Duganella dendranthematis: one gene and its partner. The protein of the gene in region 1 interacts with the protein of each later gene in a pairwise test. Links are inferred from orthologs where the notes say so. Each region holds a gene or a part of one and is shown in the gene's direction. Other genes may lie near its edges.

Region 1 (4,293 bases):
GCCACAATCGCCCAGCCAGCCGGTATTCGGATCGGCACCGATGAACAAAAACACGCGGCAAACGTCGTAATCGCATTCTTGCCCGCTCTTCGCATTGCGCGTGCGCACTTGCTTCAGGCCGTCTTCGTCACCCTCCAGCGCGACGATTTCAGTCGTCGTGTGCAGCGAGATATTCGGCGTGGCGGCGATGCGGTCGATCAGGTAGCTGGACATGGTGGACGACAGGCTGTCCTTGCGGATCAGCATGTGTACCTTCTTGGCATAGCCCGCCAGGAACACCGCCGCCTGTCCAGCCGAGTTGCCGCCACCGACCAGGATGATTTCTTCCGTCTTGCACAGCTTGGCCTCGACCGGCGACGCCCAGTAGTACACGCCATTGCCCTCGAACTGCTTGAGGTTGGCCAGCGACGGCCGGCGGTAGCGCGCGCCGCACGATAGCACCACGGTCTTGGCCTTGAGCATTTGCAGGCTGCCGCACATTTCCACTTGCAGCGGATAGGTGTCGCACACCAGCCGTCCGGCCGGCGCCGGAATGGCGATCTCGACGCCGAACTTCTGCGCCTGTACGTAAGCGCGTCCAGCCAGCGCGCGGCCGGAAACGCCGGTCGGGAAGCCGAGGTAGTTTTCGATGCGCGCACTGGCGCCGGCCTGGCCGCCGTAAGCGCGGGTTTCCAGCGCCAGCACCGACAGGCCTTCCGACGCGGCGTACACGGCAGTCGCCAGCCCGGCCGGACCGGCGCCGACCACGATCACGTCCCACACCTTTTCGGTATCCAGTTCCGGCAGCATGCCGAGGCAGCGGCCGATGTCGACCACGGTCGGATTTCTCTTGACCGCGCCGTCCGGGCACACCACCAGCGGCAGCTCTTCCGACTTCGGTTCGTAATGCTTCATCAGGTCGGCGGCCTGCTGGTCGTGTTCCGGATCGAGCACCACATGCGGATGGCCGTTGGCCGCCAGGAAAGTTTGCAGCGTGTGAATGCGACCGTGGCCGCGCGGACCGACGATGACCGGTCCGCCCGACGCCTGCTCGATCAGGCCAACGCGGCGCAGGATCAGCGCCCGCACGATGCGCTCGCCCAGATCGGCATGCGCCACCAGCAACTGGCGCAGCGACTCCGACGGCACCACCAGCACTTCGACGTCGCCCACCGCATGGCCGTTGCCCAGCGCCGGCCGGCCCGACAGCTGCGCCACTTCGCCGCTGAACTGGCCGGGCAGGTGGGTGGTCACATACGAGGTGTTGCCGAGGCCGTCATAGCGGTTGACTTCGATGCCGCCCTTGAGCACCAGCATCAGGCCGAAACTGGTCTTGCCGGCTTCGAAAATCGTCTCGCGGTCCTTGAAGCACACCACATGGCCGAAGCGGTGCATGTGGCGGATGTCGGACGCACTCAGCGTCGGGAAAATCTGGTGTGCGCGCTGCTCCAGATCGAGCGTGGTGCGGGGCGTCGGCTCGTCCGGAGTTTCTTCCGGCAGGAGTTCGGAGGGGGAGGTAGCCATGGTGAATCCGGGGATGTGAAGATGGTTGCACAAGTGTTGCCAGTCTAGCCGATGCGGCACCCTCCGTGCAAAGTCTTATGGGGTAGTCGGCCGCTTTAAGGCAACTCGGCTAAAATGGTTGTTTTGGCGAACCTACACATAATAAGACGATGGCTTACAAGACCCTGCAAGATACGATCGGTAACACGCCGCTGGTGCAACTGACGCGCCTGCCCGGCGCCGACGCGGCCGCCCGCAACAACATCATCCTCGGCAAGCTGGAAGGCAACAATCCGGCCGGATCGGTCAAGGACCGCGCTGCGCTGTCGATGCTGATGCGGGCCGAAGAACGCGGCGACATCAAGCCGGGCGATACGCTGATCGAAGCCACCAGCGGCAACACCGGCATTGCGTTGGCGATGGCGGCCACCATTCGCGGCTACAAGATGTTGCTGCTGATGCCGGAAAACCTCAGCGTCGAGCGCCGCCAGAGCATGGCCGCCTACGGCGCGCAAATCATGCTGACGCCGAAAACCGGCGGCATGGAATACGCGCGCGACATGGCCGAGCAGCTGCAAAAAGATGGCAAAGGCATCATCCTCGACCAGTTCGCCAACCAGGACAACGCCCGCGCGCACTATGAAGGCACGGGCCCGGAAATCTGGCGCGATACCGATGGACGCGTGACCCACTTCGTCAGCGCCATGGGTACCACCGGCACCATCATGGGCACCTCGCGTTACCTGAAGGAACAGAATCCGGAGATTCAGATCATCGGCGCCGAGCCGGAAGAGGGTTCGTCGATTCCCGGCATCCGCAAATGGCCGGAAGCCTACCTGCCGAAAATCTACGACCGTTCGCGCGTCGACCGCGTGGAAGCCGTGTCGCAGGCAGCGGCCGAGCGCATGGCGCGCCGCATGGCGGCCGAGGAAGGCATCTTCTGCGGTATTTCAGCGGCCGGCGCCTGCGAGATTGCGCTGCGCATCTCGCAGACGGTGGAGAACGCCACCATCGTGTTCATCGTCTGCGACCGCGGCGACCGCTATCTGTCCACCGGTGTGTTTCCAGCTTAAAACGCCAGCGTCAACGCAACAACGCCCTCGTCCCTTGCGTAAAGGGAAGGAGGGCGTGCTGACAGGACTAAGTAACGCGGGCTGGATTAGCCGTTGTTGCTGCCGCCTGGGGTTTCGCCTTCTTTAGGCTTGAATTGCTTGTCGCTGATGCGGAACTTGTTGCGGCGGTCGCCCATCAAGTAACGCAGGTCACGGATGCTCAGATCGCTTACTTCGTGCATGCGAATCAGCAGCGACGCACCGACCGGCAAGCGGTGGTGACGGATTTTGCTGATCACAGGCGGTGCGACTTCCAGCGCGCGCGACAGCGCTGCGTCGTTTTTCAGGCGCAGGTTCTCGATCAACGTATCGAGCAGGCGGTTGGGATTGTATTGCAGCAGATCATCGCCATCCGCATCGTTGTTCATGTCTATGCCGACTTGGTTTGTCATGTCGTCTTTTCCTTCTGTAAAGTTGTCCTGCAAAGTACAACACTCGGAGCTTTGCTGCGTCAATGTCCATCCTTACCAAGGGAGAATTCACACACGGACACGGATTTCAGGATAACAAGTTTCATAATATATACACAATTGTACAACACTCCGCAATCTAATACTCAGCAGCAATACAAAAAAGCTCTTCCCGCAAGGTATTGTTGTCGGTCTGCAACATTGTGTGAGAATTATACACCGACTTGTGTGATAAGCTCAGTCGTGCACGCTTTGTTTATCGATTAAAGTTAATTGTATAACAATTGCGTTGTAAAGCAGCTCACTGAACACTGCGAATATCGCGAGTTTGAACAAACTATTGCCAAGTGTCAACAAAACAATACCGCGCATGACCGCACGGTACAAGTCGATTTACGCTTGCTTACATTCCTGAAGCGCTTGTTGACGTCAAAGGTGTGCCTGCGGCGCCGCTACGCTCCAGCCGTACCGTCCGTCCCAACTCCACCACCGACATCGCGTAGAAGTAGCTGCGGTTGTACTGCGTGATGGCAAAGAAGTTGGCGTTGGCCAGCCAGTATTCGGTCGGCTCGGCGCCATTCTGCAAGTCCACCAGACCATACAATTGATCCGGCGCCGGCGTGGCGGTGGTGACGCCGGCCGCGTTCAGTTCGCCGTTGCGGTACTTGGCCGTCAACCCCTGGTTCAGCAGGCTGTCCCAAGCGCGGTTGGGCGACACGGTGGCCGCATACACCGGCGGCCCGGCCAGCTCGCGCTGCCAGCCGTGCGCGGCCAGGAAGGCCGCCACGCTGCCGATCGCGTCGCTCGGGGAGTTCAGCAGATCGATGGTGCCGTTGCCGTCGAAGTCCACCGCATATTTCATCAGGCTGCTCGGCATGAATTGCGGCATGCCCAGCGCGCCAGCAAACGAGCCTTTCAGCGACAGCGGATCGGTGCCGCTCTGGCGCGCGAACAGCAGCGTGGCTTCCAGTTCGCCGCGGAAGAATTCCATCCGCTCACGGCGCTGCGGCGCTTCTGGATACGAGAACGCCAGTGTGGTGATGGCGTCCAGCACGCGGAAGCGGCCGGTGTTGCGGCCATACACGGTTTCCACGCCGATGATACCGACGATGATTTCGGCCGGCACGCCGTACAGCGATTCGGCGCGATTCAGCGCCTCGGCATTGTCGTTCCAGAACTTGATGCCGGCGTCGGTGCGCACCGGATCGATCATCAGCTTGCTGTAGGCTTGCCAGTTCTTCGGTTTGCCGGGCGGCGCCGGCTTGACCAGCTGCACGGCGGCGTCCACA
Region 2 (2,828 bases), 2.7 Mb from region 1 along the record:
TTAGCGCGGTGACGTTCACAAGACGGCGCCGCTCACTCATATTAAAAGACATTCCTCTGGGGGTTACATGGATCTACGCAAGCTGAAGACCTTGATTGATTTGGTCGCAGAATCGGACATCGCCGAACTCGAAGTGACCGAAGGCGAAAGCAAAGTTCGCATCGTCAAATCGTCGGCGCTGCCGCAAAATCAGATGGTCATGATGCAGCCGCAAGCCATCCCGCAATACAGCGCCGCACCGTCCGCCGCGCCAGCCGCCGCAGCCGCCGCCCCAGCCCCAGCTGCGGCCGCCGAGCCAACCGGTCACATCGTCAAATCGCCGATGGTCGGCACCTTCTACCGCTCGTCTGCGCCCGGCGCGGCAGCATTCGTGGAAGTGGGCCAGTCGGTCAAGGAAGGCGAGACCCTGTGCATCATCGAAGCGATGAAGCTGCTGAACGAAATCGATGCCGACAAGTCCGGCACCATCACCCAGATCCTCGTCGAAAACGGCCAGCCGGTCGAGTACGGCCAACCGCTGTTTGTGATCGGCTAAGACAGGCCTGCGCCCTCCCCATCGGCGACGGGCGCGCCTGCTTGGTCCGCAATCCCTCCTCACCTGACGCAGCCAATCGGCGCTCACAGACATAGCGAACCTATCATGTTTGAAAAAATCCTCATTGCCAACCGCGGCGAAATTGCCCTCCGTATCCAGCGCGCTTGCCGCGAACTGGGCATCAAGACGGTCGTGGTCCACTCGGAAGCGGACAAAGACGCCAAATACGTGAAGTTGGCCGATGAATCGGTCTGTATCGGTCCGGCGCCATCGTCGCTGAGCTATCTGAACATGCCGGCCATCATCAGCGCCGCAGAAGTGACCGACGCCGAAGCGATTCACCCGGGCTACGGCTTCCTGTCGGAAAACGCCGACTTCGCCGAGCGCGTGGAAAAATCGGGCTTCGTCTTCATCGGCCCGCGTTCGGAATCGATCCGCACCATGGGTGACAAGGTCACCGCCAAGCAGACCATGATCAAGGCCGGCGTGCCGTGCGTGCCGGGCTCGGAAGGCGCACTGCCGGACGATCCGAAAGCCATCGTGCAGATCGCCCGCAAGGTCGGCTACCCGGTCATCATCAAGGCCGCCGGTGGTGGTGGCGGTCGCGGCATGCGCGTAGTGCATACCGAAGCGGCGCTGATCAACGCAGTGCAGATGACCAAGACCGAAGCCGGTACCGCCTTCGGCAATCCGGAAGTCTACATGGAGAAGTACCTGGAAAATCCGCGTCACGTGGAAATCCAGATCCTCGCCGACGAACACAAAAACGCCGTCTGGCTGGGCGAACGCGACTGCTCGATGCAGCGCCGCCACCAGAAGGTCATCGAGGAAGCGCCGGCGCCCGGCATTCCACGCAAGCTGATCGAAAAAGTCGGCGAACGCTGCGCTGAAGCCTGCCGCAAGATCGGCTACCGCGGCGCCGGCACCTTCGAGTTCCTATATGAGAACGGCGAGTTCTACTTCATCGAGATGAACACCCGCGTGCAGGTCGAACACCCGGTCACCGAAATGATCACCGGCATCGACATCGTGCAGGAACAGATCCGCATCGCCTGCGGCGAGAAGCTGCGCTTCCGCCAGCGCGACGTGATGCTGTCCGGCCACGCCATCGAGTGCCGCATCAACGCGGAAGACCCATTTAAATTTACGCCGTCGCCAGGCCGTATCACTTCCTGGCACGTGCCGGGCGGTCCGGGCGTGCGCGTCGACTCCCACTCGTACGCAGGCTATTATGTGCCACCGCACTACGATTCGATGATCGGCAAAGTCATCACCTACGGCGCCACCCGCGAGCAGGCCATCCGCCGCATGCAGATCGCGCTGTCGGAGATGGTTGTCGAAGGCATCTCGACCAACATCCCGCTGCACCGCGAGCTGATGGTCGACGCCCGTTTCATCGAAGGCGGCACCAACATCCATTACCTTGAACAGAAACTGGCGGATATGCCGGATCTGCACAAACTGAGTTTGAAAGCGCAATAAACATGAGCTGGACTGAAATCGTCATCGAAATCGCGCGTGACCACGCTGAAGCCCTGTCCGAGGCGCTGATGGACGTGGGCGCCCTGTCGGTTTCCGTGGAAGACGCGGACGAAGGCACCGACGCGGAAAAGCCGCTGTTCGGCGAGCCGGGCATGGAGCCGACCGAAGCGGCGTGGGATCACAGCCGCGTGGTCGCCCTGACCGACGAAGATGACGACCAGGCCGTGATCGTGGCCGCCGCCGCCGGCCAGATCGGCCTGACCACCCTGCCGAAGTTCACCACCCGCAAGGTGGAGGAGCAGGACTGGGTGCGTCTGACCCAATCGCAGTTCGCGCCTATTCCGATCGGCAAGAACATCTGGGTGGTGCCGTCGTGGCACGAAGCGCCGAATCCGGACGCGCTGATCCTGGAACTCGATCCAGGCCTGGCGTTCGGCACCGGCAGCCATCCGACCACCCGTCTGTGCATGGAGTGGCTGGAGGCCAATCCGGCCCCGGGCAAGGCCGTGCTGGACTACGGCTGCGGTTCCGGCATCCTGGCCATGGTGGCCAAGAAGGTTGGCGCCGGCGAAGTGGTGGGCGTGGACATCGATCCGCAAGCGATCGAGTCGGCGGCCGACAATGCTGTCCGCAACCATTGCGAGATCGAATTCTTCCTGCCGGATAGCTTCGCCGAGTCGCAGCACGCGACCCAGCGTTTCGACATCGTGGTCGCCAACATCCTGTCCAGCCCGCTGAAGCTGATGGCGCCGATGCTGTCCGGCCGCGTGGCCGACGGCGGTTCGCTGATCCTGTCGGGCGTGCTGGCGCG

The links. Proteins that work in one complex are often made in the same cells at the same time.
Region 2: the proteins of cysM (region 1) and accC interact in binary tests that used the Escherichia coli proteins (3 or more experiments, as listed by UniProt). The link is inferred for Duganella dendranthematis from one-to-one orthologs.

Annotation. Positions count from the first base shown.
Region 1 is NZ_CP051684.1:4,169,402-4,173,694, forward strand. Bases 847-3,603 are described here. They hold cysM (cysteine synthase CysM), read left to right. Parts: upstream 847-1,652; coding sequence 1,653-2,555; downstream 2,556-3,603. Other genes in these bases: HH213_RS19095 (FAD-dependent oxidoreductase), read right to left, coding at 847-1,503; HH213_RS19105 (hypothetical protein), read right to left, coding at 2,642-2,986; mltB (lytic murein transglycosylase B), read right to left, coding at 3,408-3,603. In the rest of the region: more of HH213_RS19095, read right to left, coding at 1-846; more of mltB, read right to left, coding at 3,604-4,293. UniProt on the Escherichia coli protein: Two cysteine synthase enzymes are found. Both catalyze the same reaction. Cysteine synthase B can also use thiosulfate in place of sulfide to give cysteine thiosulfonate as a product.
Region 2 is NZ_CP051684.1:1,442,698-1,445,525, forward strand. It holds accC (acetyl-CoA carboxylase biotin carboxylase subunit), read left to right. Parts: upstream 1-640; coding sequence 641-2,017; downstream 2,018-2,828. Other genes in the region: accB (acetyl-CoA carboxylase biotin carboxyl carrier protein), read left to right, coding at 68-535; prmA (50S ribosomal protein L11 methyltransferase), read left to right, coding at 2,020-2,828. UniProt on the Escherichia coli protein: This protein is a component of the acetyl coenzyme A carboxylase complex; first, biotin carboxylase catalyzes the carboxylation of the carrier protein and then the transcarboxylase transfers the carboxyl group to form malonyl-CoA.